DNA from 3 places in the Geodermatophilus sp. SYSU D00691 genome. Region 2 is predicted to be linked to each of the others. Evidence: riboswitches for the same ligand, from Rfam matches in the RefSeq annotation. Region 2 holds a riboswitch; each other region holds the start of a gene.
What was found. Region 2 has a riboswitch for cyclic di-AMP ahead of ACI797_RS24115 (NlpC/P60 family protein). Riboswitches for the same ligand answer to the same signal wherever they lie in the genome.

Region 1 (3,258 bases), on a different contig from region 2:
TCGACCTCGGCCCGGGCCGGGTCGGTGAACAGCCGCGCCTCCTCGACCGTGACGCCGGGCATCTCGCCGACCAGCAGCAGCGGGTTCTCGTGGCCGGCGAAGACCTCGCGGTGCATCTCCTGCAGGTACTCGTGGATGCGCGGCCCGCCCAGGTAGGACGCCGAGCCGTCGCCGAGGCCGGTGCCGGGGATCGGGGGCCCGTCGTGCAGCGCGCCGTCCGGGCCGACGTCCTTGGAGATCATGTTGATGACGTCCATGCGGAAGCCGTCGACCCCGCGGTCGAGCCACCACCGCATCATCGCGTACACCGCGTGCCGGACCTCGGGGTTCTCCCAGTTCAGGTCGGGCTGCTTGCGGTCGAACAGGTGCAGGTAGTACTCGCCGCTGGCCTCGTCGAGCTCCCACACCGACCCGGAGAAGAACGACGCCCAGTTGGTCGGCTCGGCGCCGGGGTCCCCGGCGGCCAGGCCGGCGCGCGGCGGCCGCCACCAGTACCAGTCCCGCTTCGGGGAGTCCGGCCCGGACCGCGATTCGACGAACCAGGGGTGCTCGTCGCTGGTGTGGTTGACCACGAGGTCCATGACCAGCTTGATGCCGCGCGCGTGCAGGGCGGCGATCAGCTCGTCCAGCTGGGCCAGCGACCCGAAGAGCGGGTCGACGTCCTGGTAGTCGGAGATGTCGTAGCCGTTGTCGGCCTGCGGCGAGGGGTAGACCGGCGAGAGCCACAGGACGTCGACGCCGAGGTCCGCGAGGTGGTCCAGCCGCTGCAGGACGCCGCCGAGGTCGCCGATGCCGTCGCCGTCGGAGTCGGCGAACGAGCGGGGGTAGATCTGGTAGACGACGGCGCTGGTCCACCACGGGGCGATGTCTCCCGACGAGGTCACGCGATCCCTTCCTTGGCGGCACCGAGCAGCCGCTCGATCAGCCGGGGGTTGCCGGGCCACGCCTCGAGCACGACCTCCCGAGGCACCTGCCGGGCGGCGTAGCGCAGCGCGAGCGCCACGACGACGACGTCGTCCAGGGGCCCGATGACCGGCAGGAACTCGGGGATGAGGTCGATCGGCGAGAGCACCCACAGCCCGGCGAAGCCGACGGCGAGCCTGGCCTGGCGCGGGACGGCGGGGTGCGCCCGCAGCCGGCGCACGGCGGTGACGCAGTCGGGCAGGAACCGGGCCAGCTCCTTCGCCGTCCCCTCGGGCAGGCGCCGGGCGAGCACGATCAGCACGGCCCAGGTGACCACCATGACGGCGGCGGCGATCGCGAGACCGGTCAGCCATCCGCGCATGCCGCGATCCTCCCCCACCGCCTCACACGCTGGAACGGCCCCTCTGCAGGGGCCCGCCGCGAGCGTGCGAGCGGTGGGGGGCAGAGGGGTCCTTCTAGTACCAGCCGGTGGACTGGCTGTGCGCCCAGGCGCCGCAGGGCGAGCCGTAGCGCTCGTTGATGTAGATCAGGCCGGCGTCGATCTGGCGGTAGGGGTCGGAGGTCTTCGCGATCCCGGTGCTCGCCCAGGTCGAGTCGAGGAACTGCGGGATCCCGTAGGCGGTGCTGGTCGGGTTCTGCGCGTTCGGGTTCCAGCCGCTCTCCCGGCCCCAGAGCTTCTCGAGGCAGGAGAACTCGGAGGCGTCGCCGCCGAGCTGCGCCAGCGCGTAGTCCTGGTACGAGCCGCCCGGGGCCGGCGCGGCGGCTTCCGCGGCAGCCGCCTGCTCGGCGGCCGCGGCCTCGGCGGCGGCCTGGGCGGCGGCCGCCTCCGCGGCGGCCTGGGCGGCGGCCTGCGCGGCCGCGGCCTCGGCGGCCTGCCGCTCGAGCTCGGCCTGCTCGGCGGCGGCCTGGGCCTGCGCGGCGGCGGTCGCGGCGTCCTCGCGGGTGGACCGGCTGGCGGCCAGGTCCTCCAGCGGCGCGAGGTCGTCCTCGGTCACCCGGGCCGGCCCGGACTGCGCGGACAGGCCGAGGGCCTGGGCGACGGCCACCGACTGGGTGGACCCGGCGTCGGCCTGGGCGGCGGGGTCGGCGCCGATCAGCACGTTGACCATGACCGCGCCGGCGGCGGCCACTCCGAGGTAGAGGCCGGGACGGCGCGACGGGGCGGGCAGCCGGCGGCGGGAGGCGGACGTGCGGGCGATGGTGGTGCGGAGGTTCATGGGTTGCGGTGCTCCGGTGGGGGTACGACGCAGCAGGGCGCGAGGCCGTGCTGCGCGGAGGGCGTGCGGGCAGCGAGGGCTGGCGCGGGGCACCGGGGAGGCGGCGAGGAGCCGGTCGAGCGGGGTGCTCGGGCGGTGGCCCGCGGGCGGCGGCGGCGTCAGGGACGGCCGCGTGCGCTCAGATGCGCGGGCACACCCGCATCCGGCCGGGCCGGGTGCTGCGGGAACGTGCGGGAGTGCAGGGGCAGGGGCGCGCCATCGGGGCGGCTCTCCGTTCTTCCGACGGCCGCCTACCGAGTTAGCTGACGGGTTCGGGCGGGAAGCAGCCCTACCGACCCCGGCCCTCGACGGGCCGCGGGTGCGGATTCACCCCAGTACTGCGGTGGGTCCCCGGCTCGCCCCGGGGGGCGACTCGGCGGCGCCCGCTCGGACTCCCCGGTGGGGATGTGACGACCGGTGCGGGCGGGAGCCACGGTAACCGCCGTGATCGGTTCGTGACAATCGGGGGCCGGGAGATTGCCGGGTGAGAAGCGTCGCGGAACGGCTCAGGAATACCGCCACACCGTCGTCCGGCGGATGCCCGGCCCCTCGGTCTCCGGCACGTCGTGGGCGGCGACCTCGGTGAGCCGGTCGGCCGGCAGGTACATCCGGCCCGGGTCGCCGATGTAGACCTCCGCGCCGGCCGCGCCCGCGCGGTCGAGGAACGGCAGCACCCGCTCGGTCATCTCGCGGTCGTAGCAGACGTCGCCGGCCAGGACGACGTCCACCTCCGGCGGCGGCCCGCCCAGCAGGTCGCCGGTGGCGCGGATGCCGGTCACCCCGTTGACCTCGGCGTTCACCTCGATCGCCGTGAGGCCGTAGGGGTCGACCTCGCTGGCCAGCACGTCGCCGGCGCCGGCCAGCGCCGCGGCGATCGCCACCAGTCCGCTGCCCGAGCCCAGGTCGAGCACCCGCCGCCCCGCGACGACGTCCGGGCGGTCGAGGACGAACCGCGCCAGCACCTGCCCGCCCGGCCAGGCGGCCGACCAGAACGGCGGCTGCGCCATGCCCTCTCCCGACCCACCCCCGTGCTCCACCTCCATGGCGTCCCACAGCGCGACGACGTCGTCGGCCACCT
Region 2 (3,258 bases):
CCGGTGGCGCGCAGGCCGGCGCGGCGCAGCGGCCGGGCCAGCCGACCTCGCTGCTCGTCCTGCCCGCCGAGACCCTCGCCGCCGTCTCGGCGGCCATGGACCAGCTGGGCCTGCCCTACGCGCCGGGCACCGCGGGCCCGGACTCGTGGGCCTGCGGCTCGCTGGTTCAGTCGGTGTTCGGGGCGGCCGGGCTCCAGCTGCCGGGGGACCAGGCGGGGCTGTTCGCCGGGACCACGCCGGTCGACGCCCGCGACGTCCTCCCCGGCGACCTGGTGTTCCTCGGCACGCCCGAGTCGGGGCTCGGGCACGTCGGCATCGCCCTCGACCCGCAGACGATGCTGGCCGCCGACGCCCGGGCCGGCGCCGTCGTCGTCCGCCGGCTGCCGACCGACCAGGTGATCGGCATCGGCCGACCGAGCCTCGGCCAGCGCGCACCGGTCGCGGCCCCCGGGCCGACGGGCGGCGCGCTGCGGGTGGAGTGCGGCAACACCGTCTACCCGCCGAGCTACGACGGCGCCCGGTCGTGGGGCGGCTACCCCAACGGGCTGATCCCGCCCAGCGCGCTGTGCCCGATCGGGGTCGGCGGCCACTCGCTGCGCTGCGACGCCGCCGCCGCGTGGAAGGCGATGTCGACGGCCTTCGCCGGGACCTTCGGCACGCCGATCTGCATCACCGACTCCTACCGCACCTACGCCAGCCAGGTGCGCCTGTACGGGCAGAAGCCCGCGCTGGCCGCGGTGCCCGGCACCAGCAACCACGGCTGGGGGCTGGCCGTGGACCTGTGCGGCGGCATCGAGTCCTTCGGCACGCCGCAGTACGCCTGGATGGTGGCCAACGCCGGCCGCTTCGGCTGGCTGCACCCGACCTGGGCCGACCCGGGCAACGGGCGCGAGGAGCCGTGGCACTGGGAGTACGCAGGCACCTGACCGCCCGCCTGTCAACCCTCGCGGCCCGGAACTGTCGGTGGCCGCTCCTACCGTGCGGACGACTCACGGAGGAGAACACACCGATGCTCATCGACTGCGACACCTGCACCTCCCGCGGGACGGGCTGCGCCGACTGCGTCGTCACCGTGCTGCTGGGCGCGCCCCCCGGCTGGCAGACCGACGACCCGGTGGTCCTCGCGCTGCCCGACCGCGCTCCCGCCCGCACCGAGCCGGCCCGGACGGCCGAGGACGCCGTCGTGCCACCCCCGGGCGTGGTCGTGGAGTTCGACGACGTCGAGCGGCGCGCGGTGCGCGCCCTGGCCGAGGTCGGGCTGGTGCCCCCGCTGCGCCACTCCCCGGGCACGTCCGGCGGCGAGGACGGCCGGCGGACCGGCTGAGTCGCGGTACCCCCGGCGCCATGTGGGGCGATCACGGCGCGCCGCCGTGATGCTGCTCGCAGTGACGATCACGACAAACCCAGGGGGCCCCGTTTGTCACACCTGCATCACGCCCGTATGGTCGCTCCGTTCGACCGAGCGGTCGTCGCCCACCGGGGCGGCCTCGGACGGACACCGCCGAATCGCCGACGGCACCGCCAGGTGTCCGAGGTGAACCGGGGACCCACCGCAGTACTGGGGTGAGTTCTCACGTGCGCCGGCTCGCCGGGGCACCGAGATAGGGCACCTTTTTCTTCCCAGCCCGAACCCGTCAGCTAACTCGGTAGGCGGTCAGCTGAGGAAGAAGGAGAGCCGCCGAACGTGGCGACGTCTCGCCCTGCCCTGGGGCATGCCCACGCACCCTCCGAACCACACCGCACCACCCGCACCCGCCCCTCCGCCTGGCTCCGTTCCGGGCTGCTGCTGGGCGTGACCGCGGCGCTGACCGTCACGCTGCTGCCCGGCACGGCCGCCGCCGAGCCCGGCCGCGCGACCTCCCCCGAGCAGGCCGCCCAGCTCGTCGCCGAGGCCAGCCACCAGCTCGAGGTCGTCCAGGAGCAGGTCAACACCGCCCGCGAGGAGCTCGCGCTGCAGCAGGCCGCCGTCACCGCGGCCGAGGCCGACGCCGCCGCGGCGCAGCAGCAGCTCGACTCGCTCGACGGGCAGATCCGCCAGCTCGCCCACAGCGCCTACACCGGCGGCGACCAGAACCTGCGCGCGCTGGACGTGATGCTGACCAGCGAGTCCGCCGAGGACTTCCTCACCCAGCTCGGCACCCTCGAGGCGATCGCCGGCCACACCACCGAGGCGATCGAGGAGGTGGCCGAGGCGGCCGCCGCGGCCGAGGACGCCCGCGGCGAGGCCGACGCGGCCGCCGCGGAGGCCCAGCAGACCCTGGACACCATCGAGGCCCAGGAGGCCGAGCTCCAGGCGGACATCGCCGACTACCAGGAGCAGTACGACCAGCTGACCGCTGCCCAGCAGCAGCAGGTCGCCGCCGCGCACGGGGGCGAGTCCCTCGCGGCCCCGGCCGTCGCGCCGGCCGCCGCCCCGGCCGCCGGTGGCAGCGCCGCCGCGCAGACCGCGGTCAGCACGGCGCTGGCGCAGGTCGGCGACCCCTACGTCTGGGGTGCCGGTGGGCCGAACAGCTTCGACTGCTCCGGCCTCACGCAGTACGCCTACGCCGCGGCCGGCATCAGCCTGCCGCACTCGAGCAGCATGCAGTCGCGGATGGGCACCCCGGTGTCCCGCGACGCCCTGCAGCCGGGCGACCTGATCTTCTTCTACAGCCCGGTCAGCCACGTGGCGATGTACATCGGCAACGGCCAGATGGTGCACGCGTCCACGTCCGGCCAGCCGGTGAAGGTGGTCAGCGTCGGTTCGATGCCGGGCTTCAACAGCGCCCGCCGCATCGCCTGAGCGGCCAGGCTCGCCACGAGGGCCGGTGACCCCGACGGGGGTCACCGGCCCTCTGCGCGCCCGGACCCTATGGTGGCCGGGTGACCGTCCGCCGCGCCGCACTGGTCGCGGCGGTGCTCCTCGGCGCCGCGTTCGTCCTCGTGGTGGTCCTGCGGACCCCCTGGACCGTGCTGCCCACGCCGCCCGGCGGCTCGCCGCCGGTCGACCCCACCGCCGGGCTCCCGGCCGACGTCGTCGCCCGCGCCGACTCCTTCGCCGCGGCGATCCGGCCGGCCTCGCTGGCCAACCTGGTCCTCGGCCTGGCCGTCACCGCCGTTCTCGGCCTCACCCGGCTGGGCGCCCGCCTCGTGCGCGCCGTCGCCGCCCCGCTCGGCGGCGGCTGGGTCTGGCAGGTCCTCCTCGGCACGCTCGCGCTGGGCGTCGTCGGCCGGCTGGTCACCCTGCCGCTCGCGGTGTACGGCGAGGTGGTCCGCCAC
Region 3 (3,258 bases), on a different contig from region 2:
CGGCCTGACCAAGGACGACGTCCGCGCCGCCGCCCGGCGCTGGGGGCTGTCGCTGGCCGACAAGCCGGCCGCGGCGTGCCTGGCCAGCCGGATCGCGTACGGCGTCCCGGTGAGCGCCGAGGGCCTGGCCCGCGTGGAGGCGGCCGAGGCGTCGCTGCGGGCCGCGCTGACCGGTGCCGGGCTGCCGGTGCGCGACCTGCGGGTGCGCGACCTGGGTGCCGACGTCGCACGGGTGGAGGTCGACGCCGCGCTGGTGCCGGCCGTGCGGGCGCGACCGGAGCTGCTGGCCGCCGTCGGCGGGTTCGCGCGGGTGGAGCTGGACCCGCGGGGCTTCCGCTCCGGCTCGATGAACGAGCTGCTGCCGGACCCCGTCCGCTACCGCTGACACGCGACAGCGGCCCCTCCCCGGTCGCCGGGGAGGGGCCGCTGTCGCGTGCCGGTGGGGCTCAGCCCACGTAGTTGACGTGCACGTGGTCGAAGTGGTTGGCCGTGGCGCTGCCGCGGTCCTCCATCGCCTTCCACGCGGCGCCCGGCGAGGTGATGATCCGCTGCTGCCAGATGATGTACTCCACGCCCAGCTCGGCCCAGTGGTCGACGTGGTACTGGGCGATCGCGTCGCCGAGGGCGGCGTCGGACATCACCATGTAGTCCAGCGCCAGGCCGGACGGGTGGCCGTGCGGGTCCACCGCGCTGGCGCGGGTGCCGCCGATGGTGATGCCGGCGGCCCCGGAGACGTTCGTGACCACGTTGTCGGCCGCGGCCTGCGCCTGCGGCTTGGTGGCGCCGGCGGTGTTCGTGATCTGCGCGGTGACGGCGGCCGGCGCGGGCGCCGGGGCCGGCGCCGGCGCGGGGGCCGGCGCCGGCGCGGGGGCCGGGGCGGCCGGGGCCTCGACCGGGGCCGAGTCGCCGATCGAGCCCGAGGGGGCCGGGGCGGTGTCGACCGTCGCCGAGACCAGCAGCACCTGACCCGGGAAGATCAGGTTCGGGTTGCTGCCGATCACGTCGACGTTGCGCTGGTAGAGGTCGCGCCACGCCTGCCCGTGGGCGGAGGCGATCTTCGCGACGGTGTCGCCGCGGACGACGGTGTAGTCGCCGGCCGGGGCGGCGTGCTGCCCGTGGCCGTCGGCCTCGGTGGACTCGGCGGCCGGGGCGGGGGCCGGGGCCGGCTGGGCCTCGGGGGCGGCGGCGGGGGCCTGGGCCGCGGCCGGGGTGGTGCCCTCGGTCAGGTGCTTGCCGCAGGTCGGCCAGGCGCCGATGCCCTGCCCGACGAGGACCTTCTCGGCGACGTCGATCTGCTGGGCCGGGGTGGCCAGGTCGGCGCGGGGCGCGTAGCCCGTGCCGCCGTAGGCCTCCCAGGTCGACTGGCTGAACTGCAGGCCGCCGTAGTAGCCGTTGCCGGTGTTGATGCTCCAGTTGCCGCTCGACTCGCACTGGGCGACGCCGGTCCAGTCGTGCGTGGTGGCGGCGTTGGCCGGGGTGGTGAGTATGCCGAGCCCGACGGCCGTGGCTCCGGCGGCGACGGGGGCCTTGACGAGGGCCTTCTTGGTGCGGACGTAGCGGGGCGCGCGATGCTTTGCCATGGGGATGTGTGATCTCCGATCACCGCCGGCGAGGTGAGCTGTCGGGTTCGGGCGATCGGTGCCCGGCCGCGCAACGCGGCTTCACCCCCAGGCGCGCCCCCCGCGCGCCGCGAACGTGGGTCCCCCACCCCTGTCCTGAAGCTGTTCCGGATGACGCGGGCCGGTGGACAGGGTTTGGCGGACCGGCGCGTCACGCTCTCCGTTTGCTGAGCGCAGCCAAAACGCTACGAGCGGTTATGTGAACTGTCGCCGTGACGGCGGTCACACCACGGCGTGTCGCCTGTGAACGGACTGGTCAGCCGCAACCTGTGAAAGCCGGCTCACACCTTCGGCGGGCGGGCGATGCGGGCAGCGGCCACGCCCGCCCCGAAGCCGTTGTCGATGTTCACGACGAGCACCCCCGGAGCGCACGCGGTGAGCATGGTGAGCAGGGCGGCGAGCCCCTCGAACGCCGCGCCGTACCCCACCGACGTGGGCACCGCGACGACCAGCCGGTCGGTCAGCCCGGCGACGACGCTGGGCAGGGCGCCGTCCATGCCGGCGACGACGACCACCACGTCGGCCGCCGCGATGTCCGGGGCGACCTCGAGCACGCGGTGCACCCCGGCCACCCCGACGTCGTCGACCCGGCGGCAGCGCACACCGGCCGCCGCCAGCGTCGCCGCCACCTCGGCCGCGACCGGCCCGTCGGAGGTGCCGGCGGTGAGCACCAGCACGTCGCCGGACGGCTCCGGCGGGGTGCCGACGAAGACGCAGCGGGCCTCCGTGTCGACGACGGCGTCGGGCCAGCGGGCCGCCACGGCGGCGGCGGTGGCGTCGTCCACCCGGGTCGCCCAGGCCAGCGGGGTGCCGGCCTCGAGCAGACCGGCCAGGCAGGCGACGGTCTGCTCCGGCGTCTTGCCCGCGGCGTAGACCACCTCCGGCGTCCCGGTCCGCGCGGCCCGGTCGACGTCGAGCCGGGCGAACCCCAGGTGTGCGGTGCGCTGCGAGTCCACGCCCAGAGCATGCTGGATTGATTACCAGCCGCGACGGGAAGGGCACCGGCCATGAGCATCGTCAAGATCAACGCGATCACCGTGCCCAAGGACAAGCAGGAGCGCTTCGAGGAGCGCTTCCGCGGCCGGGCCGGGGCCGTCGAGGAGACCGACGGCTTCGAGTGGTTCGAGCTGCTGCGCCCGCAGGAGGGCACCGACCAGTACCTGGTCTACACGCGGTGGAGCAGCGAGGAGGCCTACCGGGCCTGGGAGAGCGGCCAGGACTTCGCGCGCGCCCACTCCGGCGGCGGCAGCGACCTCGCCCCCGCGGCCAGCGACTCCCACCACCTGTGGAGCTACGAGGTCATCGAGAGCACGGGTCCGAAGTCGGGCACGGCCTGACGAGCGGGATACTGTGACGAGGCGGGCCGGTGCGCCCGCCTCGCCCCCGCACGTGCAGGTAGGAGCCATGACCGACACGCTCGCCGACAGCCGCACCACCGACCGGGTGTTCTCCGAGGGCGTGCCGGTCGTCGTGGAGGACGTGCCGCGCCGCCCCGCCGCCGAGCTCGCGCAGGTGCTGGCCGACCCCGGGTTCGGCAAGCACTTCACCGACTCGATGTTCGTCGCGCGGTACCGCACCGGGCAGGGCTGGTACGACGCCCGGCTCACCGCGTACGCGCCGCTGCAGATGGACCCGAGCA

Region 1: another riboswitch for cyclic di-AMP. It lies ahead of ACI797_RS05450 (aggregation-promoting factor C-terminal-like domain-containing protein); the one in region 2 lies ahead of ACI797_RS24115 (NlpC/P60 family protein).
Region 3: another riboswitch for cyclic di-AMP. It lies ahead of ACI797_RS12760 (LysM peptidoglycan-binding domain-containing protein); the one in region 2 lies ahead of ACI797_RS24115 (NlpC/P60 family protein).

Annotation. Positions count from the first base shown of each region.
Region 1 covers NZ_JBJGYZ010000005.1:132,206-135,463, forward strand. The annotation lists gene ACI797_RS05440 (glycoside hydrolase family 13 protein) at 1-884, opposite strand, end outside; gene ACI797_RS05445 (YkvA family protein) at 881-1,285, opposite strand; gene ACI797_RS05450 (aggregation-promoting factor C-terminal-like domain-containing protein) at 1,380-2,141, opposite strand; cyclic di-AMP (ydaO/yuaA leader) riboswitch at 2,414-2,569, opposite strand; gene ACI797_RS05455 (class I SAM-dependent methyltransferase) at 2,687-3,258, opposite strand, start outside.
Region 2 covers NZ_JBJGYZ010000042.1:35,689-38,946, reverse strand. The annotation lists gene ACI797_RS24125 (D-alanyl-D-alanine carboxypeptidase family protein) at 1-926, shown strand, start outside; gene ACI797_RS24120 (hypothetical protein) at 1,010-1,324, shown strand; cyclic di-AMP (ydaO/yuaA leader) riboswitch at 1,490-1,668, shown strand; gene ACI797_RS24115 (NlpC/P60 family protein) at 1,793-2,782, shown strand; gene ACI797_RS24110 (M48 family metallopeptidase) at 2,863-3,258, shown strand, end outside.
Region 3 covers NZ_JBJGYZ010000015.1:7,748-11,005, reverse strand. The annotation lists gene larE (ATP-dependent sacrificial sulfur transferase LarE) at 1-385, shown strand, start outside; gene ACI797_RS12760 (LysM peptidoglycan-binding domain-containing protein) at 447-1,580, opposite strand; cyclic di-AMP (ydaO/yuaA leader) riboswitch at 1,589-1,733, opposite strand; gene larB (nickel pincer cofactor biosynthesis protein LarB) at 1,901-2,575, opposite strand; gene ACI797_RS12750 (antibiotic biosynthesis monooxygenase family protein) at 2,627-2,956, shown strand; gene ACI797_RS12745 (branched-chain amino acid aminotransferase) at 3,024-3,258, shown strand, end outside.